One region of the Candidatus Nitrospira neomarina genome, then DNA from elsewhere that is predicted to be linked to it. Evidence: riboswitches for the same ligand, from Rfam matches in the RefSeq annotation. Region 1 holds a riboswitch; each other region holds the start of a gene.

Region 1 (6,145 bases):
AAGATTGAACTCAGCCGGTTCACCAGTAATGTGGAAGGGGATCTTGCCCGTGCCCAGACCATCGCTACCCAGCAAAAATTTTCATTGCTCTTGGCCGCTCCCAATTGGCCCAGCCTATCCCTTGGATATGCCCGGCAACAGACAGACATCTTCACTCGACCCGAGGGGCCTCTCTCCGATGCCATTTCCACAGAATCCATTTCGGCAAATCTGTCGTTCCTATACGGAGCGGGTAAAGGCAATTGGTCCTCATACTATAAAACGTCTCAAAATGATTTTGTGGAGAATGAATCAGAGGAAGAAATCGGAACCAAGATGAGGGGCACTTTGAATTTATTAGAACCGGTAGATCTCACCCCCCAGTGGGGATATACTCGGCGAGTCAAATCCCGTGGGACTATGGTAAACGATCGCTTCTTTGCCAGGCTTGGCTCAAATTTCCGGGTTTCCCCAACTTCGACGTTTAATCCCGGAGTTGAATTCGCCAGGGACCTGAATCGATTTGATGCGCTTCGTACTGACACCCTTGCGGCTAAACTCGGGTACGCCTATCTTGCTGTAGATGACTCCTTGCATGTTTCCATTCTCGGACAATATGTTCTCAAGCAACGCACTAATACCCCATCAAACCCTCAAATCTATGACATTTCGCTGTTATTCAAAAAAGACGTTAGGGACTACTTGCATCTGAACCATCGGCAACAAACCCTCAGTCTCAAAATCGCACACAACCAGCAAATGAACACCTCTTATTCTCAAACACAATCCAACCAGACATCTGCCATGTTACTCGTGAGCATCATTCCGTGAGTGCTCAGAATCTCCCTCTTTCCTCCAAAACAACTTTTTCCATGACTTTCCAGTGGCAGAGGCACAACGTATTTTAAATCCAACGCAGAATCAAAAGATGGCGTGTTCAGAATGGCCCATCCAGCAGGACTACTCCTGATTGAACAACCTGAGAATACTGAGAAGGAGGTAAACGGACCATTTTCCGAATTTTTAAGACTTCTCTGAAAAAAGACTTCATTCAAAAGGGGAGAATAGGCAAAGGGAAATGGGGTATACCCAGAACAACACGACCCCTACTCAAGGTCAGAATGTCGGCATGGCATAAGCAGAAATCAGGCTCTGCCGTTAGCCATACGAATCTTTCAACAGAAAAGGTCCGCACTAATTAGTAAGAATCATTCCCTGAATATACCAAGCTCACTGCTAAATACGCTTGCGTAATAGTTCTGTTCTTCCTCCTTGAAAATTTAGAGGAGCCTGTCCTGCCAATAAGTGGCAAGACGGAGGGGAGAGATATTGGTTCGACTTTATGGGCTCAGGGGAAGAAGCATTTCTTGTTGCCTATGCTTCGACACGGGTTGAATATTCATTGGAGGATACGCCGTCGGAGGAATGATCTTCATCGCGCGCTCACTACTTCCCGCCGGAGTTATCGGCATGTCTCTACTATTGGCTGGGGAAATTGGCATGGATGCCCCATGTGCAGGTGGACGAATCTCCATAGGAGCATTCCTTATGGCGAACAACTGTCCACCGGACCTTCGCTTCCCATGAGATGGCCGTTCAGATCTGGACACATTCTTATTCATCTGATTTTCACGCTCCCTATCTAAACCATGGCCTGCTAACCCGTTTTTTGGGACTGCACTAATCTTTTGCCCGGAAGGTTCCCGTCCCCGGCCTCTAACTTTTTTATCTGATAGGGATACTTCTGGTGACACCTTAGCCATCACATGGAGTGTGGTGATTTTTCCAGCCGCATTCAATGTAAAAGCATAGTCCCACTGAACCAGGATCTTGGAGAGTGCCCTGGGCAAAGGTTCATTCTGTAACCTCACAGAAATGACTTTCTCCAATTCTGCATCCGGTGCCACATAATCCAGGCCCAATTCTTTATGCAAGTGAGCAAGGACTGTGCGCAGTGATACCTGGTGCAACTGACCGGTCAATCGTCCGGAATCGACATGGAGCGGAATCTGCCGATCAAAGGCCAACGCCCAATCCGGCAGTCCGCATAGACTGATGCCCAGGAGTGCTCCGCCACACACCATGATGAAGTGGCGTCCGCTCCTTAGCTTTCGTTGAATCCGATATGTCATCGCTCATCCCTGCGCGTAACCCAGGCCAATCACTTTTTGAAATCCGACCCGATTTGAGATGTTGTAACCACTCATCTTATTTTTGGATTTCCCAGTTTACCGGGGTACTGCCCGGAAACCCCACCGAACCGATTTTCAAACCATCCATCAGCCACACCGCCACCTTGCCATTTGTCCGATTTTGTAAGATTACATCTCCCTTACCATCTCCATCCGCATCACTCACCTGCCTAATTTCCCATTCGAGGGGAATGCCTCCTATAAAACCTGTCAAGGGTGTCATCGCCCCGTTCATCAGCCACACCGACACCATTCCAGTTTTTTTATTGCGCCAGATCACATCCCGTTTACTGTCCCCATTGACATCTCCGAGAAGTTGAATTTCCCATTCCAGCGAAGTGCTTGCGGGAAATCCCACCGACGTAATGGCCAACCCATTCATTAACCAGACCGCCACTGTGCCATTCGTCCGATTCTGCCAAACAAGGTCGGCCCTCCCATCGCCATTGATATCACCCACTTGCTCTATTTTCCACACTGTTGGAGTGCCCCCAAGAAATCCCACAGAGCGAATCGACAGCCCATCCATAAACCAGACGGTCACCATTCCACTATCCGAATTGCGCCAGATCACATCCCCTTTGCCATCCCCATTGATATCACCGATCCCCTTAACCACCCATTCGGCTGAAACACCCCCAAGAAAGCCGAACGATTGTATGGTCCCCTCCTTCATAAGCCAAATACCCACCATTCCACTTATGGTGTTCTGCCAAAGGATGTCGCCCTCACCATCACCATTCATATCTCCCACCTGCTTAATCTTCCATTCCGTAGAAGTACTTCCAGGGAAACCGACCGATGTAATAGTCAGCCCATTCATCCGCCAAACAGCGACTTCACCGCTACTCGCATTGCGCCAAAGCACATTAGTAGTGGGAGGCGTGATATCGGGAGCGGGGCCCTCCGCTGGTTGAACGATGACGGAATACATGCTGCCGCCCCCCCCGCTGGCGTTGCCCCCGAGCGTGATCGTCCCGGCCGGAAAGGCCCGAGCATAGAGGCGGAGAGTCGTATCCGAGGTCACCAGATTCTTGCCCGTATCGGTAAAGCTGCTCAACCACGACGGTTTCGGAGTCAGCCGCACGTCATAGGCCACCGTGACAGACACCGGTTGATTCACCGTAAAGCGGAGGAAGGCCGCCGTTGTGGCCGCTTTATCATTATTGGCCGTTTGGATATAGGCCGCGCCCTGCACACTCGTAGGGACCGTGGTAAATGTGTAGGCGCGGTCGCGATACACCGTCCCCCCGGCTTGGAGGCCGGCCGCGGACACCATATACGTTGCGCCACTGGCAACGGTCAGGTTCGATATGCTGAGTGAGGAGGACGGCGGCGGACTAGAAGTACCGGAAGAGGGGGAGGACGGGGCGATATATTTTTTCACCTCGGGAGAGGGAAGACTTTCATTGCCCGAGGCATCGAACGCGGTAACCGTAAAATAGTGCGTTTTGTCCGTGAGTAATTGGGTATATTGATAGGTCGTGATCTTCCCGACCGTCGTGGGAACCCCATAGACCCCGGGGTTGGTTCCTCGATAGATCCGATACCCCGCTAAATTGGCCTCTTGATTGGCGGTCCATTGGAGAGTGGCCGAATCACTGGTGGCGGCTTGTGCCCCCGGCGGGAGAAAAAGAAGGCAACTGCCAAGTAGACACCACGCTAGACACCTTTTGAGACGACTTCCCGCACGAACATCGGACATGGGATACCTCCTTCGCACACAAACAGAGGCCCCAGTCCCGCACGTTCCCTTTCTTCGGTAACCCGGCTATCAGAAATTCTGACCCGTGGCTTTGCGTCCCCACTTCACAATGGGTTTGCCTTTATCGGAAAGAGGCCACTCGTTTACGCTGTGTTATGCCATCTTCGTTCGAATGATCCAAACTCGCTCTTGAATGTGAGAAGACACGGACTTTCTTGACATCACGGGCTTTATCGGTGGATCCCCAAAAGCCTTTAGGCATGACCCAGGCAGGGGAGGTTGGAGAATTCTTCTGGCACTTGCCGTCCAATCATGATTGTTCTTGCACGGCCCGTTTGACGGGTCTTCGTCCACATCCTCGAGACGTGCGCAAGGCGTGAAGGCTCGAACTTTGTTGGACGAGGCCCTCTGGTTTGGAACACGCAAAGATCCGTTGGCGAAGCATTCCTTCAACGAAAACCCAGACGGCATCTCATCCCCTTCACAGGACCCACCTCGGATTCAAATTTTGGATCATGGCCTTCGGCCTCGGATAAGTGCGGACAATCGGGGCACAAAGCTCAATTGATGAATCGAATTCTTCCAACACAACATCATTGGACCAGAGGTTGGACGATGACGGAATACATACTGCCGCTCCCCACGCCGGCATTGCCGCCGAGCGTGATCGTCCCGGCGGGAAAGGCTCGAGCATAGAGGCGGAGAGTCGTATCCGAGGTCACCAGATTCTTGCCCGTATCGGTAAAGGCGCTCAACCACGACGGTTTCGGAGTCAGCCGCACGTCATAGGCCACCGTGACGGACACCGGTTGATTCACCGTAAAGCGCAGGAAGGCCGCCGTTGTGGCCGCTTTATCATTATTGGCCGTTTGGATATAGGCCGCACCCTGCACACTCGTAGGGACCGTGGTAAATGTATAGGCGCGATCGCGGTACACCGTCCCCCCGGCGCGAAGGCCGGCGGCGGACACGCCATACGCTGCCCCATTGGCAACGATCAGGTTGGAAATAGTTAACGGGAACGAGGGTTGAACAATGACGGAATACATGCTGCCGCCCTTCCCACTGGCATTGCCCCCGAGCGTGATCGTCCCAGCCGGAAAGGGCCGAGCAAAGAGGTGAAGGGTCGTATCCGAGGTCACCAGATTCTTGCCCGTATCGGTAAAGCTGCTCAACCACGACGGTTTCGGAGTCAGCCGCACGTCGTAGGCGACCGTGACGGACACCGGTTGATTCACCGTAAAGCGCAGGAAGGCCGCCGTTGTGGCCGCTTTATCATTATTGGCCGTTTGGATATAGGCCGCACCCTGCACACTCGTGGGAACCGTGGTAAATGTATAGGCGCGATCGCGGTACACCGTCCCCCCGGCGCGAAGGCCGGCGGCGGACACGCCATACGCTGCGCCACTGGCAACGGTCAGGTTCGATATGGTCAATGAAGACGTAGTTGGATTGGCAACAGTGGTGGTACCAGGTGCTGAGGGTTGAACGATGACGGAATACATACTGCCACTCCCCCCGCCGGCATTGCCGCCGAGCGTGATCGTCCCGGCTGGAAAGGCTCGAGCATGGAGGTGGAGGGTCGTATCTGAGGTCACCAGATTCTTGCCCGTATCGGTAAAGCTGCTCAACCACGACGGTTTCGGAGTCAGCCGCACGTCATAGGCCACCGTGACGGACACCGGTTGATTTACCGTAAAGCGCAGGAAGGCCGCCGTTGTGGCCGCTTTATCATTATTGGCCGTTTGGATATAGGCCGCGCCCTGCACACTCGTAGGAACCGTGGTAAATGTATAGGCGCGATCGCGATACACCGTCCCTCCGGCGCGAAGGCCGGAGGCGGACACCCCATACGCTGCCCCACTAGCGACGGTCAGGTTGGTTATAGCTAATGGGCTTGTAGTTGGATTGTTTGTGGAAATAGGTGTTGGTGGCGTAATTGGATTGGCGACGGTTCCGGTAACCGGAGCTGAGCTTGTGGTATTGCCCGCCGCATCGCGGGCAATCGCGGTCAAGGTATATTGACCGGGAGCCACTCCAGTCGTGTTCCATATTTGCGAAAAGGGGAGTGTCGTATCTTCCACCCCCAGATTTTTCCCATTAAGTCGAAATTGTACACCCACCACTCCAATATTATCTGTGGCGATGGCGGATACAGTAACGGTGCCACTCAGGGACTTCCCATTTTGGATGCCAACCAGGGCGACCGTGGGAGGCGTGATATCGGGAATGGGGCCCTCCGCTGGTTGAACGATGACGGAATACATGC
Region 2 (6,145 bases), 1.5 Mb from region 1:
GAACCCAAGAAAAAAGAATAGATGAATCTCTTCGGTCAAGACTTTCCAATCATCCGGGGCCGGTACCTTCCAGTCCCTATGCATCCGCCAAAACGCAGGAAAAGTCGATGCCAGATCCGACTAATCGTCCTAAGTTTCAGTGGCTAAACTTCCAATTGACAGGATTTTCAGGAAAGAGTAGCGTTTCCCTCCCGAAGGGGTGCTTTCCTAAAACATGACCCCCCAAAACACCTTCACACTTCAGCCATCCACCATTTCAACTAGGGGCAACATTCCCACAGATTCGACGAGAGTGCATCGGCACTCATCCTCTAACAAAAAGGAGAATCTCGTGATGCGTGTAATCCTCGTGTGGCTTGTAGCAAGTATCGGACTGGCAGCTCCCCTCCTCGCATGGGAAGGCCCGCAGGTCGAGTATTCCGCCAATACCCGAATGGAAACAGCGGATGGAGTCATGGAAGGCATGGTCTTTCACAATTTCGATCATTCCTAGGAAAGCACGAAGGATGAGTCTTACGATGAGGTGGGGGTGGGGAACAGGGTGAATTCAAAAATAATGAAGAAAAGAATACTGGCAGGCTTCGTTGCCGGATGCCTACTGTGGGCACCCGCCTTCTGCTTTGGAGGCACCGAGCCTATTCAGGATTTTCGACTATGGGCACCTGTGTATCTCAATTTTCCTGTTTCCGGACCGGTCAAAGGGTACATGGAAGCCAATCCCCGGTTCTCCGACGATGCCTCACAAATCGACCAACTACTTCTCCGGCCGGCAGTGGGGTATCAACTTACCCCTACCATCTCACTCTGGCAGGGGTACGCCTGGGTAGCCAACTACCATCCACGCTACTCTCAGGAACATCGAATTTTCCAGCAACTCATCTATAGCAACAAATTTGCAACGTTTAAATTGCTCAGCCGCTCCCGTATCGAAGAACGGTGGATCCAACACGCCATCGGGACAGCCGTTCGCGCCCGAACCATGCTTCGTGGGGATTTCCCACTACCGGCTTATCCGACCTTGGCCCTCGCGGTCTACGACGAAATTTTTGTGAATCTCAATACCATCCGCCAGGGACCTGAAGCCGGATTCGATCAAAACCGGTTTTTTCTGGGCATCAACTATACCTTCTCCCCAAATCTCAATGTGGATGCGGGTTACCAATTACAGCTCATTAACACAGCCCTTTCGGGTCTGGCCAATCAAGCTAACCACATTCTTCTTCTGCAGTTCTTCATCAATCTATAATATTTTCCACCCCTATCCTAGTAAGGTCGACATACCATGATCGTGTCCCAAATCCCATATTCGATAACATCTCCGGTTTATTTTCCATTCAAATTAAAGACATTCAACACAAATTTTAATATAGGGATGTGATATCCAGCATACCTTCTGCATAAAAAACTCCAACTGAGCCCCCTGACGATTGTTCGAAGATTTTCTTAAAAACACTTTTCTCAACCTCTTATTCATGATTTCTATCATGAAAAATTTCCTTCTATTATGAGGCAACTACATGTTTTACCCTATATTCTCTTAGAATGACCTTCCTATAAAATTCGTTATCATTCTATTTATTTTTTTCGGGACCCATGGTTTGACTAAAACCAAGAGTCCCTTCTAATTTGATGTTTCCCTAATTCTCTGAATCAATCGACAGCCCATTCATTTAGATGTGGGGATAAGAATGCAGAGGAATCTTTAGCGAAAGCCTATCAATTCATAAGGGCTTCTTTTCAAAAAAGGCCCGCTTACTATAAGATAACCTGCGAAATCCAGTAGTCAGGTACGCACCTGATTTCATCCAGCCACCCAAGGAGGGGGTAAGCATCATGAAAAGTATTAGGACTGCCGTCCGAATGTCAGAAGGAATAGAGTATGCCCCGAAAAATACCCTCCTTGAGCTTTGCGACCAGAATTACGATTGGCCTTGCCTTTTTCCTCGGATTGTCTTCTAGCCCCGTTTTCTCGGCTTCTTCCATTCAACTAACCTGGGATGCCAGTCCGGAACCTGACCTCATGGGATATTACGTGCATATGGGCACATCCCAAAGATCTTACAAAACCACAAAAAATGTCGGTCCCAACCCTTCATACATTTTCCAGAACCTAGTGGGGGGAATCACATATTATTTTACGGTCACCGCGTATGATCGATCCGGAAACATCAGTGCACCCGCGAAGGAAGTGTCTATAGCCCTTCCAACAAATAACACAAATCCAAATTTTCCAAAAAATCAGGACCTGAATGGGGACGACAAGGCCGACCTCGTCTGGCACAACACGAAAACGGGCCAGATAGCAGTGTGGCTGCTCAATGGCCCAAGCGTCACAGCCTCGGCCTTTCTGGGGCAGTTGTCCACTGAATGGGCCTTAAGTGGAGTGGACGATCTGAATGGGGACGACAAAGCCGACATCATCTTGCGACATAACACCAGCGGTGCGGTGGCCGTATGGCTAATGAACGGCCTAACCATCACCTCCACGGGCTTTCCCGGCAGCGCGTCGACGGCTTGGGCCATTCAGGGTGTTGGGGATATCAACGGCGATGGCAAAGCCGACCTCGTCTGGCGCAACACCCTTGATGGCCACACCGCAATTTGGCTCATGAATGGGACGACGATTGTTGCAACGGGATTCCCTGCAGGTGTCCCCTTAGAGTGGCAGATCGCGGGAGTAGGCGATGTGAATGGGGATGGCAAAGCGGATGTCCTTTGGCGTCATAGCACCAGCAGCACGGTGGCCGTATGGCTAATGAACGGCCTAACCATCACCTCCACCGGCTTCCCCGGGAGCGCCCCGACGACTTGGACCATTCAGGCCGTCGGAGATGTCAATGGCGATGGCCAAGCCGATCTGGTCTGGCGCAACCACACTGACGGCAACACCGCCATATGGGTCATGAATGGGACGAGGATTGCCCTTTCCGCCTTCCCGGGGGCGGTGTCGGTTGCATGGCAGATAGCAGGAGCTCACGATGTGAATGGGGATGGCAAGGCTGACGTCATCTGGCGCAACAACACCAATGGCGCAGTGGCGGTATGGCTAATGAACGGGGTGACCATCACCTCGACCGGCTTTCCGGGTGCCGCTTCCACAGACTGGAAAATTCAGTAAAACAGGATTGTAGAAAAACACAAAAACGCTTATCTGGATTGGGCTTGTGGACTATCCCAGCGAATGGACTCCTCAGAATAAGTACTAAAAAGGGGAAAGGGGATAAATCATCGACTCCAACCACTGGCAATGGAAAGAAAACTGTCGAACGGACTAAACCTCACGTCAATCTCCTTCACCAACAACATGCTTCCTATCCGGTTCTCCACCAGGAATAAACCCCTCTCTAGGGGAAATTTTCTCCCCAATATCGCCTTCCCCATAAATTTTGACTTCATCATCCTACCCTTGTTGTGGCAAGGGGTGTTTTCAAGCATTAGAAGAAATCTCTTTTCCTCACAGCAGCTATGGCATGAATAATCAGGAGCCCATCTCCCGTCAAACAGGTTATTCCTGCTTGCTGTCGGCAGAAATCCCCTACCGAGGATAGGCTTTCCCGTGAATAGGGAGAGATCTTCTTCCCCCTTCCCACGACCCCGAAAATGGTTACCTTGATTCCCAAAATGTTTGTAGGGGTATTCGGATCAGCCCACAGAATTGTTGCCAACCAATCAATCCGCATAGTTAACAGCCTGAAACCACTTCATGGAACCATTAGTCGTTTTCCTTGCTTCATCGCTAACTGCAACCATTAGCATTCCCCTTCATAAGGTGTAAGGGGAAACCTTCACCCATTGGATTGCTCGAAGTCACATATTCCACAGCAGGCGGGCATTCCTCAAAATGCCAAAGAACCAGCCGCTCCAAGTTTCTTATTTACACTTCACGTCCCTTCATCTCCTACATCTTCCCAATGGTAGAGAAAGCATTGAAATGATCACATTTTGACCGAATTGAAAGTTTCAATCGATTTTCAATTCGCAGAGAACCCTAATGATATATATTTTTTTAGAATGAACGGATGGAATTTCCAAAAAAAATGCGTTCAAGTATTTCATTATTTCGATGGCCTTTTTGTTCGGTTTTTATAATTTCTCGTGTTTGCTCTTCTAAAATTTCTGACCAATCGCCTCGTCATCCTAATTCTCTCTAAAGTTTTTCCTTACTTCTCCGAAATGTTCGCCAGACCGTTTAGAGGTGCGAAAAAATCAAAAATGAAGGGATACAGACTTTGACCACCCATTAGTTCAAACAATCCTCTTCCCGAAAGGGCACACCTACTGTGAAGTAGGGCCGCAATGCCAGGAGTCAGGTAGTATCGCCTGATCGTCCGGCTACCGAAGGAAGACCTAATCCATAGGGGGAGGAGAAAATGCGGACTTCGATCCGAATACGACAAGGAGAAGAGTATGATCCGACCAACCACCACCTTGGGTTTCGTAATCGCGCATACGGCACACCTTGCGCTTCTCCTCTTCGGGTTGTTCGTTAGCCCCGCGTATTCGGCCTCCTCTATCCAACTAACCTGGAATGCAAATACCGAATCGGATTTAGCAGGATATAAAATTTACAAACGGACGTTATCTTCTCAAAATTTTGGACAACCCGTATTTTCAGGATTTCCCAATAATCCATCCTCCCCCTCAACCATCGTTTCCGGGCTCAGTGGAGGCACAACCTATGGATTTATTGCGACCGCCTTTGATACAGCAGGAAATGAAAGCACTCCCTCGACAGAAGCAACAATTACTATACCCACAAGTACACCGCCCGCAGATTCGACCGCCCCGACGGTCACGCTGACGGCTCCCAGTGGGGGCACCGTCTCCGGCACGGTGACGGTCAGCGCCAGCGCCAGCGACAATGTCGGCGTCACCGGCGTCCAATTCCGGCTCCAGGGCGCCAACCTCGGCGCCGAAGATACGACCAATCCCTACAGCACCAGCTGGAATACCACCACCGTGCCGAATGGCGCCTACACCCTCACCGCGATCGCCCGCGATGCCGCGGGCAATACGAAAACCGCCGCACCCGTCACGGTCACGGTGAGCAATACCAGCACGCCACCACCCTCCTCAGGACTCACTATTTCCAATCTGACCGTCGCCAGTGAACAACCATACGTGGTTGGAACAAGCCTCCAAGCTGGGGGCACCGTCTATATTGACCGCAATTATACCTTTACGACGGTTCCCACTAACGTGCAGGGAGCCGCGTATATCCAAACCGCCAATGCGGACAAAGGGGCGACCAATGCCTCCTTTCTGAGCTTTACGGTCAATCAACCTGTGTCGGTGTCTGTCGCCCATGACGTGCGTCTCATCCAAAAACCATCGTGGTTGAGCACCTTTACGGATACCGGCGCGAATCTGGTGACCTCGGATACTACCCACCGCCTGTTTGTGCGGTCCTTCCCCGCTGGCACCATTACCCTCGGGGGCAATGCCGGTAGTGCCTACAGCATGTATTCCGTTCTCGTCAAATCAGAGGGTGGCTCCATAGCGGACACCACGCCCCCGACGGTCACGGTGACGGCTCCCAGTGGGGGCACCGTCTCCGGCACGGTGACGGTCAGCGCCAGCGCCAGCGACAATGTCGGCGTCGCGGGCGTACAATTCCGCCTCCAGGGCGCCAACCTCGGGACCGAAGATACGACCAGTCCCTACAGCACCAGCTGGAATACCACCACCGTCCCGAATGGCTCGTACACTCTCACGGCCATTGCCCGCGATGCCGCGGGCAATTCGAAAACCGCCGCAGCCGTCACGGTCACGGTGAGCAATACGCCGGCAGATACGACCGCCCCGACGGTCACGCTGACGGCCCCAAGCGCGGGCACCGTCTCCGGCACGGTGACAGTCAGTGCCAGCGCCAGCGACAATGTCGGCGTCGCGGGCGTGCAATTCCGCCTCCAGGGCGCCAACCTCGGGACCGAAGATACGACCAATCCCTACAGCACCAGCTGGAATACCACCACCGTCCCGAATGGCTCGTACACTCTCACGGCCATTGCCCGCGATGCCGCGGGCAATTCGAAAACCGCCGCAGCCGTCACGGTCACGGTGAGCAATACGCCGGCAGATACGACCGCCCCGACGGTCACGCTGACGGCCCCAAGCGCGGGCACCGTCTCCGGCACGGTGACAG
Region 3 (6,145 bases), 900 kb from region 1:
GCTTGGCAAGGCGAGCAATCAAGGTCCTGTGCTGCCAAGCACAGATCAGTGGTGAAAAAGGATTGTACGTATTATTCATGCCTACTTATCGATTTTAGCCAAGAATGAGCCTTGTCTTTGCACCTGGAAAAGATTGACCGAGTGTAAATTCAAATGCGAATGATCCCTCCAACAAACCCATTTTTTCAACGCTACCTTACCCAATCTCCCTGCACGAGATTCTGACTCATAAGACATCGACTCGAACCATCCGCTTAGTTTCTCAATTCCGGTAATTAAACCAATGAAATCAAAGGGGCGGGCGACCAGGAAGTGAAAAAAATTCTAAAATGAATTTTGGGGTATGCGTCAGAAAGAAATGGCCTACTCAAGCTTCGGGAAGATTCCAGTTACATAACTGAGGGGGGAAAAGGCCAAATACGGCAAAGGGGATTTATATCAAAATCAACACCATACCATCAACCATCCGGCCGGAGGTCATTAAATCTTCCAAGAGATTTTCAAGATGTCGATGACGTACTTTTGGCAAAAAAGAGATGCACCGGCAACATCTGAAGCCTAAATCCATCCTCGTCCGTGCTCAGACCAACACGCAACCAGCTAAAAATGAATTCCTATTTGAAGCTCAACTTTCCGGTTACGGTTGCATACTCCGAAGCATCTCCTCCTGCAGGTAGCTGGGAACCGGCTCAATCTCCATCGGTGGATAGGCTGTGGCTGGAATGATTGGCATGTCCGGTGAGTTGGCCGGCGGCGTCACCTGCATCCCACTAGCACTACTTGGCGGCACCATGGGCATCGTGGTTCCTGCGGGAACCGGCTGAATATCCATGGGAACACCCACAACCGGGCCCCTTAAGCCAGGGCTTTCTCCTGGAGATGAGAAGGATGAGGAGGCTGGAGCAAAATTGTCACCAGGCTCCCCTTCCTGAGACAGGAATGAACGGGGATCCATCTCTTCTTGCCCGGGATCCATTTGCCGATCTGCACTCAATTCCGATTCACCCAAACCATCAGATGATCCAATATCTGTTGTGTTCCTCGTCTCAGAAACCGGTTCTCTTGGTGGAGCCTTTGGAGTTACATAGAGATATTGCAAGCGTCCCGCCGCATTGACCGTAAACGCATAATCCCACTGCGCCAGAATTTTGGCCAAGGCCGGGAGTATTTTGTCTTGCTGTAGATCGACCGAAATGACTCTATTCAGTTCTTCGGCAGGGGCTTCATATTTTATACCCAACTGTTTCTGTAATTGCTCCAGCACCGTTCGTAAGGTCACCTGTGAGAGATGACCTGTTAGCCGATCACCTTCAACCTGGATTGGGACTTCCGTGGCCACTGCCATCCCCTGTCCCATGAGTGCCCCAAATATTAAGAAGACCATTAGCACCAGACCTCTTATCCATCTCGTCATTCCTGGTTTGGATCTCATAGTGAGTCTCCTTATCTAGCAGTGAACACGGAAAAACATGGACTCATCCCATCCACGAACATTTCCCATCACGTCCCTTAGTCATTAGTGCTTTCTTGCCACAACAAAAAAGATATCACTATTGGGAACATACGAAGAAATTAAGGGATTTCCGGATCTATCAATTGGTAGAAATCTTTACCGAAGACTTCACCCCATGTTGTTCAAAAAGGATGAGAGGACTACCGCCACGAGGCGATCTCAACAACTCACAAAAATGTTAGTCCCATAAATGGCGAAGGTCAAGAAACAGTTCCGAGAGAATTGAATGAATCAAAGGTGCATTCCGTTTTTCTAGATTATTCCTTCGATGGAAATCATGAACGTATTACTGTTGAAATCAAAATTGGCTATATTTGAGGTTCTCTTCTCGAAAATATAATCAAAGCGAAAGCCCAGCCATTTAACCGTACGGTATTCCGGTCCTATCCTTAAGCGAAATCGATCATCCGTTCTATTCGTATTAAAATTATCGTTGGCGTAGTAGAAATTACCCCTGAGGGCCAGACGGCTGGTAAATGACTGTCTCCCATACACGTCGACGCCTATTCGTTTATAGGTGGAGGTACCCTGAACCGCTGACTGATTAATATTCGAAAAGGGACGGAGACGAAAGCTTAACCGGGAAGTAGGGTTCCAATCCAGGTTTCCTCGCATATAAAAGAAGGTCTGCTGCTCCGATCCTAGGCTTAACCCCCTTGCAAGGAGGGCCTGGCCACGGGCTGAGTCTTCATCGATGAGCGCGTGGTCAAAATTTAAAACCTGGTACCCGATATTGAATTCCCCTGAGAGTTGGCGGGTAGGTGCCAGGCTGAAGCCGGTATATGCCCCGTAACCGAAACTATTCTGTTGCTTATTCGTATTATAATCATTGTTGACTATTCGAACGCCGACGAGGGCGCGGGTTGAGTGGGTTACAGCGACAGACACGCTCAGATTGGCACTAGCACGGCTCCGGTCACGCGAGGCAGCCTGCCCATTGTTGGTGTAATTTACATCATCAAAATTTGTGCGAAGACGGATACCAGCCTTTTGTCCCGTGAATTCAATCTGGCCTAAAAACTGATTCACATTCCATTTGGTAATATCCCTTTGTTGGGTATCCACTTCCGATCCTCTCGGGTCAAACCCTTCTAAATGGCCTCCCTGCAAGTCTATGGCTAAACCACCCGGATAATTCAAACTGACGTGTCCAAGAGCATCTTGGGCCAGGGCATTATTTTCGGTAAATTTTGCGTAGAGAAATTGGGCAGCACGATAGTCAAGAAGGACTGAATGCTTACCTCCGGCAAACGGCATGAACGCCTGAATTCCAGGCGCGATGGTCGTAAGAAAGTCACTTTTCGTATTTGTGTCTCTCTTAAAGACATTGTCGGTATACACTTCCGATGCACCTAAAAACGGACGGAGTAGGACCGGACCGGCTTTGATACCATCCCCTAAACCATTTCCCGTCATATATTCACGAAAAAGCCCCCCCCGATTCTGAATAGGCTGGTGAGACCCGGTAAAATAAAACAGTCCCATATCAGAAAAAGATTGAGCCTGTCCCTCGACGGGGGACAATACCTCACAGGCAACGAGAACAGTCAGAATAAGAGCAATCGGCCATTTCCGCTCACTGAGTGTGCCAAATGGGGAAAGACGCACCGCTCTTGTTTTTCGCCATACGGAATTAATCATTACAGTTACCTTATTACTTTCAATTCGATGGAAGTGCGGGGGGTGGAGTCAGAAGAACGCTCTATAGTTTTGGGCATGACGAACTCTAAGATTATGGTGCCCTCATCAACCTGTTAAGTCAATTGCAAGGTGAGTTCCCTGACAAGGGGTGGACCTTACCATAGGAACCCGCACTAGAAACAGTCCTTCTACCTTAGTAGAAGTGAAGTATAAGGGTTTTTTTCGTAGACCGTTTTTCTAGATGGGGATGAATACCAAAATTACAGGATAAAGTCGATCAAAGGTGGGGGAAACACATAACACTCTACCGGGAAGATTTCAGTTTTAAATACAGGGATAATGTAGGACTTCATGTAAATTTCTTGAGAACATTTACAAAAATCTCGACGGAGTGAGACTTGAGAAAATCGCAAAATATTCATGAGATTTCAGGTCATTGACCCTGTCCTCATATTCATTGTTTAACGAATGCCGGAGAAGAATTCCTGATAAACAGGACATTCGCGGAACAGCCTCGTTCTGCAAATTTTCTTAGAGGTAGGGAAACTTCAGTATCACGGAGCCAGCTTCACAAGTCCCGTGTGAAAACCGCTTACGATATTTCCGTTGATGCACCCCATCCAAATACAATCTATCTGTAATCATTTTTCCCAGAAAACAAATTTCAATAAACCTTTACATCCTTAGGAGGGGCAGGGCGCGCATTACCGATAGGCAAGGTAACACTCACCTGGTTCGAAAACGGGCTTTCAATTTTACGAGCCCGGTCGTAAGCTTTTACCGCAAAATAATAGGTTTGACCGGGATTCAGGCTTGTCACCGTATACATGGCCTGAGCTCCGACATCTTGAGTCTCCGTATAACTGCCGCTTGAAGTTCCGTAGGCGACAATGAATCCACCATATTCTGCGGAAGGAGGATTCCAGGCTAGGGTGACTTCTCCCGCCAGTGCATTGGAGGAAAAAAGACAGAGAAACACAACAACGGTCCATAATGCACTCAATGCAAATGGAAAGGAATGGGTTCGGGGAAAGGTTATTCGAGAGAAACCTTGATTGTGTAACATACGAGATCTCCTTTATGCATGTGAGTCATGCCGAGCGAAGCCACTCCGCTCATGATCAAGGAGACTCTGTGGCTTGCCTGGCAACCTGGCAACCTTATCTCAAACTCCGAGACGTAGGCCCATAGCTTTGCGTCCCACCCTTTCAGATGGTTTGCTTTTTTCAGGATACAACCGTTTTTAGTTCTGGATGTTTCATCGGAATCTTTGTCAGATCCTTGAATCCTGGGAAAGAAAACTTCAAATTTCTCAAGAATTCATGAAGCCTGCCAAACCTTAATCACAATAAAACAAAAATAATTGTAGAAAAATGAATCCTATGGTTCATGAATCAATCTTATGATTATACAGACGCAATGTGTTAACGAACCTCTAATCTGATGAACCTACACCTGAAGCACAGGGAACCCGGGCGATTTCCCAAAGCCCTCTCGCCAGGAAAATCGGCCTCACATGAGTTGGTCCCTAAGGAATCAGTAAAGTAACCCAAATTTCTCTGCTCAGGAGGCCAATACGTGCGTGATGATTACTAATATCTACAGGTCTGTTTATGTTCCCCCGTGATGTAATCAAAATCAAGTTTGCGTGCGAGATAAATGCTCTCAAAGAGATTGCAGGGATCACTGATAACGCATCATTGTGATTAGAAGTGACATCAAGCATTGAACCGGAGGGGGCTCGCAATCTACCGCATCGATGAATTTTCAAACGCCTTATATTCCTCTTTTCTATTTTTTGTCGAGGGTATGCCGATAATCCTTAAAAAAGCTTGGGAATGACTAAACTCAGTGCAATAAAGTTAGTTTCTTACCATCCAACCATTTGCGAAAACACAAGATAGATCCAAGCGGCACCAAAGATATATGTGATTTCTTTTTCACCAATCCGTTCATAGAACAGACGATATCCCAGAATCGGCACAATGGCTAAGATCAGGGCAGAAAAAAAATGCCCAACCACATCGCCTAAGATGGCCCCAATCTCGGAATGCCCAGGTACCGCAAGTAAGATGCTGCCCGCAAGCATAGCGGCCCACCACCATTTCACATTGGCCGTTAGCATATCCATGCTCACATATAAGGGAAAATGTTTGTCATTACCAAATCATGCCCTCCCAATTGGACTAATCTCAACAAATGGCTCGAAATATTTTGACCGCTTAAAAGGAATGCACCCGGAAACAATAACTTTCCATTAGGAAAAGGCAAATTCCAGCACCAGCGTGACAACTAAGACAACGACCGGTGCTCTTGATCCCAATCCAGCTTTTAGACTCCCGCCAAATGCACTCACATGCGTTTCGCACTTCAACTCGCTGGTATCAGAAAACAACCATTTAGACACATTTCGGTATGTGGGGTGAAACACAAGGTTGTAGATTTTTTTTAACTTTGCTTAATGTTGGATTTCCCAATTGAGTGAGGTACTGCCCGGAAAGCCAACCGACATGATAGTGAGCCCATTCATCATCCACACCGCCACCGTACCCGTCTGATTGTTACGCCAAATTATATCTGCCCGCCCATCCCCATTGATATCACTGGTGTCAGCAATCTCCCACCCCTGAGGCACCACGCCAAAAAATCCCGGCGAACTGAGAGTCACCCCATTCATCAACCAAATTGCAACCTCCCCGTTACTCGTTTTCCGCCAAACAAAATCCCCCATCCCGTCATCATTCACATCACCCACCCCTGCAATTTGCCAATCCGTGGAGACCCCTCCGGTGAAACCTATTGACAGGACCGTGAGCCCTTGCATTAGCCACACTTCCACTACGCCGGTAAGGTTATTCCGCCATATAAGATCCGCTTTTCCATCGGCATTCATATCTCCCGTTCCCACTATTTGCCACTCCAACGGTACGGCGCCCAAATGGCCGGAAGAAGCAATCGTGGAACCGTTCATTAACCAAATCGTCACTTCCC
Region 4 (6,145 bases), 2.2 Mb from region 1:
GATTCCTTTGGCCAATATTAAAGCTGAATTTGTTCAATCGGTTTTAATCCAAAATAAACCAGAGCCCCTCTTACTAACTCCGGAACGTTTATGGCTTCGGGTGGGACGCAATCACCTTATGCGAATTGATTCCGTGACAGAAGATGGGTTTCGTTTGAATGGTATCCACCAATACACCCTCGATGATCGCTTCAGTCTCAAAAGGATTCTTAAAGGAGAATGGGCAACGTTTGTCGATGAAGAATGGATAATGGAGCATGCGATTGAGCGAACATTTCAGGCTAAAGAACGCCTGCAAGTGAATGTTATCCCACGGCAGACGTTGCCTCTCTCTCTCACGCCTGATGATTTTCAGAATTGGCTGGCTCAGTCTCCAGAGCATATGTCCTTGTATCAATTGCATGACTATATTCAAAGGTTAATAGAAGATGGCCATAGTCCTCATCGTTTTTTAACTGATTATTGGTCTCGAATTGCGTACTCTCTGGTTCCTCTGGTGATGATACTGTTAGGGATCTCGGTGAGTCTGCGCGGAAGTGGTGTGCGTGAGGTTGGAATAGCTAAAGGGCTTGGGCAAACTCTGGCAATTGGATTTTTTTTCTGGGCGGCGCATTCAGTAGGCATTGTCTTAGGACGAAATGGAGCGGTATTACCGATCATTGGCGGTTGGATTGCCACAGTCATGTTTTTGATCATAGGAATAAATCTGTTTTTGAGGCTGAAATGAAGGATCCGCGATTGTCATGAAGGGCACTGGAGGGATTGTGTGAATGAGATTTTGACCATCTGTTCCTGATCACCATTCGTATTGGTTTTTGATACTGTGCAATATATGAATTTGCGTAGTTTTTTCATAAACACGCAAGGGATTTTCTTAATTCCCCTTGACTCGGATCCGATAACATTTCCAAAGAGATAGAGGTCGAAGAGTAGGGGAGAATCCGAAGATCCAAGACAGACAGTTAATCGGAAAATTTCAAAAAACCATCACTTACATGAGGTTGTAATTATCGACTAACGAATTCAACAGGTGACAAGGGCAAACTATCCGTGAGGGTAGGGCGCAAAGCCAAGAAACCCTGAGAACGTTGTCGTTGCAGGGTTCGTCTGGTTACCGAACTGTGTTGGTAGATCCATGCGTTCGTTCATGCGCCCCTTTCCTGGAAGGGGCGCTTTTTTTTGGTCACCCTGGAAAGGCCAAAATATGGACGAAGACGCACAACATTCCACGGAGACAACAGTTGGTATCAAAGAACCCGACACATCTCACCTCTGTTCGGTTAGTCCGAAAAAAGTAGAACATACGGAGGCACAGGGCCAGCTCGATCAGGAATATGTTACCCGGATTTTATTAGAGTTTCTCCCGATCATTCGTCGGATGGCCGGAATTATGGCATTCAGAAATCCCTTTTCCCTGGATGTCGAGGATTTGACCAGCGCAGGGGCTATGGGGCTGTTGTCGGCGTTGAAGCGCTATGATCCGACACGTGATATTAAATTTCGCACATTTGCCGAATATCGTATTCGTGGCATGATGTTAGATGAAATTCGGTCTATGGATTGGGTTCCTCGGTCTGTTCGATTTCGTCGAGATCAAGTGCGACAAATAGTTGAAGAGCATCTTCAGAAAAATGGGGTGCCACCGACCACACAGGAATTGGCCACACTGTTGGGCGTCCCCATTGAGGAGATAGAAGGAGTGGGCGGGTGTGATCCCCGGTTAATTAGTCTGGATGAGCCGGTTGGGCAGGGGGAAGATGAATGCACCCTTCGTGATGTTTTGCCGGACGTTAACCATCTGGACCCTTTTGTGGCCTGTGCGGATGCAGAAATGAAAGCGGCCCTGTCAGCGGCGCTCCAGACATTATCGGCACGCCAGCAAGAGGTGCTTCAATCGTATTATCATGCGGGATTGACGATGAAAGAAATTGGTCGGCAAATGGGTCTGACCGAATCTGGGGTCTGCCGGGTGCATTCCGGTGCCATTCGACATCTACGCATAGAGTTGAAACGTATAGAGGATGGGGGACCCAGTGCGCCCCGACCCAGGAATTTGCGAAAAACACCCGTGGTCCGTGACTAATTAAACTAGATTAAATGGTGTGCTTATTAAAAAATTCGTGTCCGCCAATTTTTGCCACTTTACGGTTGATCTGAGCCCACCGGGGAGTTTTGACCAGTTGGGGATTATAAAACAGTACAGCCCCATTCACCATCTTTCGCCCGTCTTGTACAACCTTCCAGGCTAATAAACTATCTTTCATGTTTCGATTGGTTTGATCAAATTCCATTTCTTCTGGATTTCGTCCCATCCATGGTTCAAACTGTTTGGCCCGAAGAACCGTGCCCTTGACCGTGCCATCGCTATGGTATTTGAGAGCCATTCGGTTCCGAATGACGGCCGCGACAGCTAACTTTCCAGCAAAACTTTCACCGCCGGCTTCCAGATAGATGGTGAGGGCCGCTAAGGTGTCGTCGCTGTGGCTAGATTCCGGCCAATGGACCATTTCCGGAGGCAATGGTGATACAGGCGAAGAAGACGAAAGAACTAATGCGATATCGGCCGAATTTGCAGGAGTTGGTGAAACGGGGAGTAAGCATATGGAGAAGGTTTCTATACCAATGATGAGGACACAAGATAACAGTGTTTGGTTTCGTTTCATTTTATTCCTTTAATGCTTAATGGGTTTAGAATTTTTCCCTCATTATTTTTTGTTTAGATATTGAGAAGCCAGGTTTAATTAAATGCTTTTTGGACACGGTCTTTCGCAAAGTGCATGCCATTGACGTTTTAGATTGTTCAATGGAAGGCGTTTATGGGAGTCTTGAGTTGTAGGGATGAGTCTGGTGGTAGACTTTTTGTGTTTTTCTAAATAACAAGGGGCCTTTATCCAGCATTGTGTCGTGGTTTCGGGACATCAAAGATTAGGTCAGCCGTATATCATGCAATAGTGATTGGAAACAGAGGGATTTCGAGATTCTCGTACTGATTAAAAATCTGACAATCTTGAAAATGGGTCTAGTGAATCATCGTAAATTTTCAGAACGAACAGAGAATCTATCGAGAATGATGTTTGTTGCGCGATTTTAGTGATGGAGGAGAACATGACTATTTCGTCGTTGAGCGAAAGAGGAAGGGAAATGATGATGTGTCTCGGGGTGGGAGTAATTCTTCTTGGTACGTTACCGCTTTCCAATGGTTGGGCTCAGTCAGATCAGACGCCTGTCTTGCCTATGCAATCTCTTGCACACGCTAAAGTGTTTTTGATGGCCGGAGATTACCGTCGAGCAGTAGAGGCTTGCCAGGAAAATATTGACCGCAATCCCTCGGTTGAAGCATACGTTTATTTGGCCTATGTCTATGAGGCAATTGATGGTTATTTAGGAGCATTAGCCAAGCAGGAAGATTATGTGAAAGTGGAGCAATTAGCCCTGAATTTGACCGCACGGGATGTTCTCGATCTCATTGATCCGCCGAATGTCATGCCTCGTATGGCGCAAGAACTCATTCATGAAGGCATTCGGCAACAATTTGATGTGACCGCAGCAATGGCCAATCGGTTGAGTCGGACACGGACGGATGAATTGTGGGCGCAACAAACTCGTTGGCGTGCATTGAAGCCTGATTCATGGTGGACTGGAACCCCGGATGAATGGCAATGGTGAATTCTATCTCTGCCTGTGAGTGAAGTGGTCAAGCAGAGCACACAGGGTGCCCCTCTCTGGAGATAGGTTAATCGTATTTGAGTGAGTTGACAGTCCGATAAGAGCGGTTTTAGGATGGCAAGACAGTCTGGACATTTTGTCGTATTTATCCAAGGAGGCAGTCAGTGTCTGATTTAGTGGCCAAAGCCGATGCAGCGAATTGGGATGGGGAAGTACTGAAATCTTCAGAGGTCGTGATGGTGGATTTCTGGGCAGTTTGGTGTGGACCCTGTCAAATGGTGGCCCCAATCGTCGATGAGCTTGCACAGGAATATCAGGGAAAACTTAAAGTCATGAAGCTCAATACCGATGATGCTCCCGAAGTTGCGGGGAAATATCAAATCATGAGTATCCCAAGTATTCTCTTCTTCAAGGATGGCCAAGTTGTCGAAAAAATTGTTGGTGCAAGACCGAAGCAACAATTCAAACAAGTTATTGACTCGCTCCTGGCTCAATCCACGTCTCCTGCCTGATCAGCGAGACCGATGACTCGGTGTTATGCTGACCGAGCTGCGTATCTCCAACTTTGCCCTCATCGATCAACTCCATTTGGAATTTCCTCCTGGGTTTCTCGTCTTGACGGGGGAGACCGGCGCTGGAAAATCTCTTCTTATTGATGCATTGGTGTTAATCACCGGGGGACGAGCCTCCGCCGAGCATATTCGGTTTGGTGCCGAGGAAGCTCTGCTGGAAGCCTGTTTCCTCATCCCACTGACTCATCCTCTAGCGAGCAGATTGCAAGGGGACGGATACCTCCTTCCCGATCAACAGGACATTATCGTTCGTCGGATCTTATCGCGGTCGGGAAGGAATCGGAATTTCCTCAACGGGCAACTTGCCCCTCTTCAAACGATTCAAGACATCGGCCCTCAGTTGGTAGATATCCATGGCCAACATGATCAGCAATCATTGCTCTCCCCTAAGACCCAGCTCAAATTGTTGGATGCGTTTGGGAACCTTGAGGATGTCGTCGGATCCTATCAGGTGATGCACCGAGAATGGGTCGAGAAAAAGGCAGCTTTGGATGAATATGTGGTCCGGTTACGGGATCAAACCAATAGGCAAGATATTCTTCAATATCAATATGACGAGCTAGTCAAAATGCAGTTGCAGTCCGGAGAAGAAGAGACTCTCAGCCAGGAATACCATCGGTTGAAACATAGCGGTCGATTAGGAGAATTATCGAATCAAGCCTTTACGGCATTACATGAAGGCGAACGATCGATTCTGGATTATCTGGGTAAGGTGACTGAGTGGGTACAAGAGCTTGCAAAAATTGATGCGCACGGTGAATCGTGGGTCCCATTGTTGGAGGCAGCGAACATGTCGTTGCGGGAAGTGACAGATAACCTTCGGGATTACCGGACTCGGATCGAGTATGATCCTGAGAGAATGGATCTGATTGATAGTCGGTTGGCCGGTCTTCAGCGGCTGAAAAAGAAATATGGAAAGCCGGTCGAAGATTTAGTAGAACTTACCAAGACCCTTGAGCAAGATTTAGCGCAACTCCAAAATGGAGAAGAGCAGGTGCGGTATCTGCAAGCAGAAGTGACCAGTCGATATGAATCGATGAAGGCCTTGGCGGAAGACTTGTCGGCCAGGAGGAAAGCAGTTGCGAAGCATTTGGTCAAAGAAATCAAGCAGGAATTAGCGGCTCTTAAAATGTCGACAATGGAGGTGCAGGTTAATATTGAAATGGCCAACGGAGACAACCGATTTGGGACGGCAGGAATGGATCGTGTTGAGATGTTACTGGCTCCCAATCCTGGAGAACCGCTGATGCCATTGGGCCGGATTGCATCGGGTGGAGAATTGTCCCGAATTATGTTGGCCTTAAAAACCGTGTTTGCGGAAAATGATCAGACGCCTGTCGTCATTTTTGATGAAATTGACAGTGGGATTGGTGGGGAAGCCGGCAACGTCATGGGAAGTCGATTGCGTCAGTTGGCTCAATTTCATCAAGTGTGTTGTATCACCCATCTTCCGCAGATTGCCTCTCAGGCTCATGCACAGTTTGTGGTTGAGAAAACAACGCTAGAAGACCGAACCCTCACGAGGGTCCACGAAGTCACAGGAGTTCATCGGGAAACCGAAATCGCTCGCATGTTGGGAGGAGGCACGCTAACTCCCACTATCAGAAAAACCGCCGGTGAAATGCTGGATCGGGGAAACCGTCCTCACGTAGCCCCCGGTCACAATAAGCCCCCCAAAAAACCTGCCAAAACCTAATCTAAATTCGAATGAGCTTGATACATGCAGGATAGCCATTCATAAATGAGTGGATAGCTTTTTCTCTGTGTTCGAGAATTGTCAAGATCCGGCTTTCCAAAAAAATACGACAGCCATTCGTTTTGAAGCTAACGCATGGTCCCAGCCAAAATACGCTGTTGCAGAGTGGATGAGATCCGATTTATAGGCAACTAGGCGGTTAAAGACATAC

What was found. Region 1 has a riboswitch for cyclic di-GMP ahead of PQG83_RS16135 (FG-GAP-like repeat-containing protein). Riboswitches for the same ligand answer to the same signal wherever they lie in the genome.
Region 2: another riboswitch for cyclic di-GMP. It lies ahead of PQG83_RS09920 (Ig-like domain-containing protein); the one in region 1 lies ahead of PQG83_RS16135 (FG-GAP-like repeat-containing protein).
Region 3: another riboswitch for cyclic di-GMP. It lies ahead of PQG83_RS20185 (fibronectin type III domain-containing protein); the one in region 1 lies ahead of PQG83_RS16135 (FG-GAP-like repeat-containing protein).
Region 4: another riboswitch for cyclic di-GMP. It lies ahead of PQG83_RS06880 (sigma-70 family RNA polymerase sigma factor); the one in region 1 lies ahead of PQG83_RS16135 (FG-GAP-like repeat-containing protein).

What each region holds. Positions count from the first base shown of each region.
Region 1 is NZ_CP116968.1:3,741,266-3,747,410, reverse strand. It holds gene PQG83_RS16145 (hypothetical protein) at 1-810, shown strand, start outside; gene PQG83_RS16140 (hypothetical protein) at 1,320-2,111, opposite strand; gene PQG83_RS16135 (FG-GAP-like repeat-containing protein) at 2,188-3,876, opposite strand; cyclic di-GMP riboswitch class I at 3,930-4,006, opposite strand; gene PQG83_RS16130 (Ig-like domain-containing protein) at 4,470-6,145, opposite strand, start outside.
Region 2 is NZ_CP116968.1:2,270,491-2,276,635, forward strand. It holds gene PQG83_RS09905 (hypothetical protein) at 335-493, shown strand; gene PQG83_RS09910 (DUF2490 domain-containing protein) at 557-1,246, shown strand; gene PQG83_RS09915 (FG-GAP-like repeat-containing protein) at 1,880-3,118, shown strand; cyclic di-GMP riboswitch class I at 4,259-4,340, shown strand; gene PQG83_RS09920 (Ig-like domain-containing protein) at 4,408-6,145, shown strand, end outside.
Region 3 is NZ_CP116968.1:4,645,000-4,651,144, reverse strand. It holds gene PQG83_RS20200 (ABC transporter permease) at 1-79, opposite strand, end outside; gene PQG83_RS20195 (hypothetical protein) at 638-1,432, opposite strand; gene PQG83_RS20190 (outer membrane beta-barrel protein) at 1,766-3,154, opposite strand; gene PQG83_RS20185 (fibronectin type III domain-containing protein) at 3,819-4,220, opposite strand; cyclic di-GMP riboswitch class I at 4,297-4,386, opposite strand; gene PQG83_RS20180 (hypothetical protein) at 5,025-5,279, opposite strand; gene PQG83_RS20175 (FG-GAP-like repeat-containing protein) at 5,613-6,145, opposite strand, start outside.
Region 4 is NZ_CP116968.1:1,529,651-1,535,795, reverse strand. It holds gene lptG (LPS export ABC transporter permease LptG) at 1-727, shown strand, start outside; cyclic di-GMP riboswitch class I at 1,029-1,119, shown strand; gene PQG83_RS06880 (sigma-70 family RNA polymerase sigma factor) at 1,205-2,083, shown strand; gene PQG83_RS06875 (cell wall hydrolase) at 2,094-2,663, opposite strand; gene PQG83_RS06870 (tetratricopeptide repeat protein) at 3,106-3,666, shown strand; gene trxA (thioredoxin) at 3,831-4,178, shown strand; gene recN (DNA repair protein RecN) at 4,204-5,934, shown strand; gene PQG83_RS06855 (DUF6445 family protein) at 6,016-6,145, opposite strand, start outside.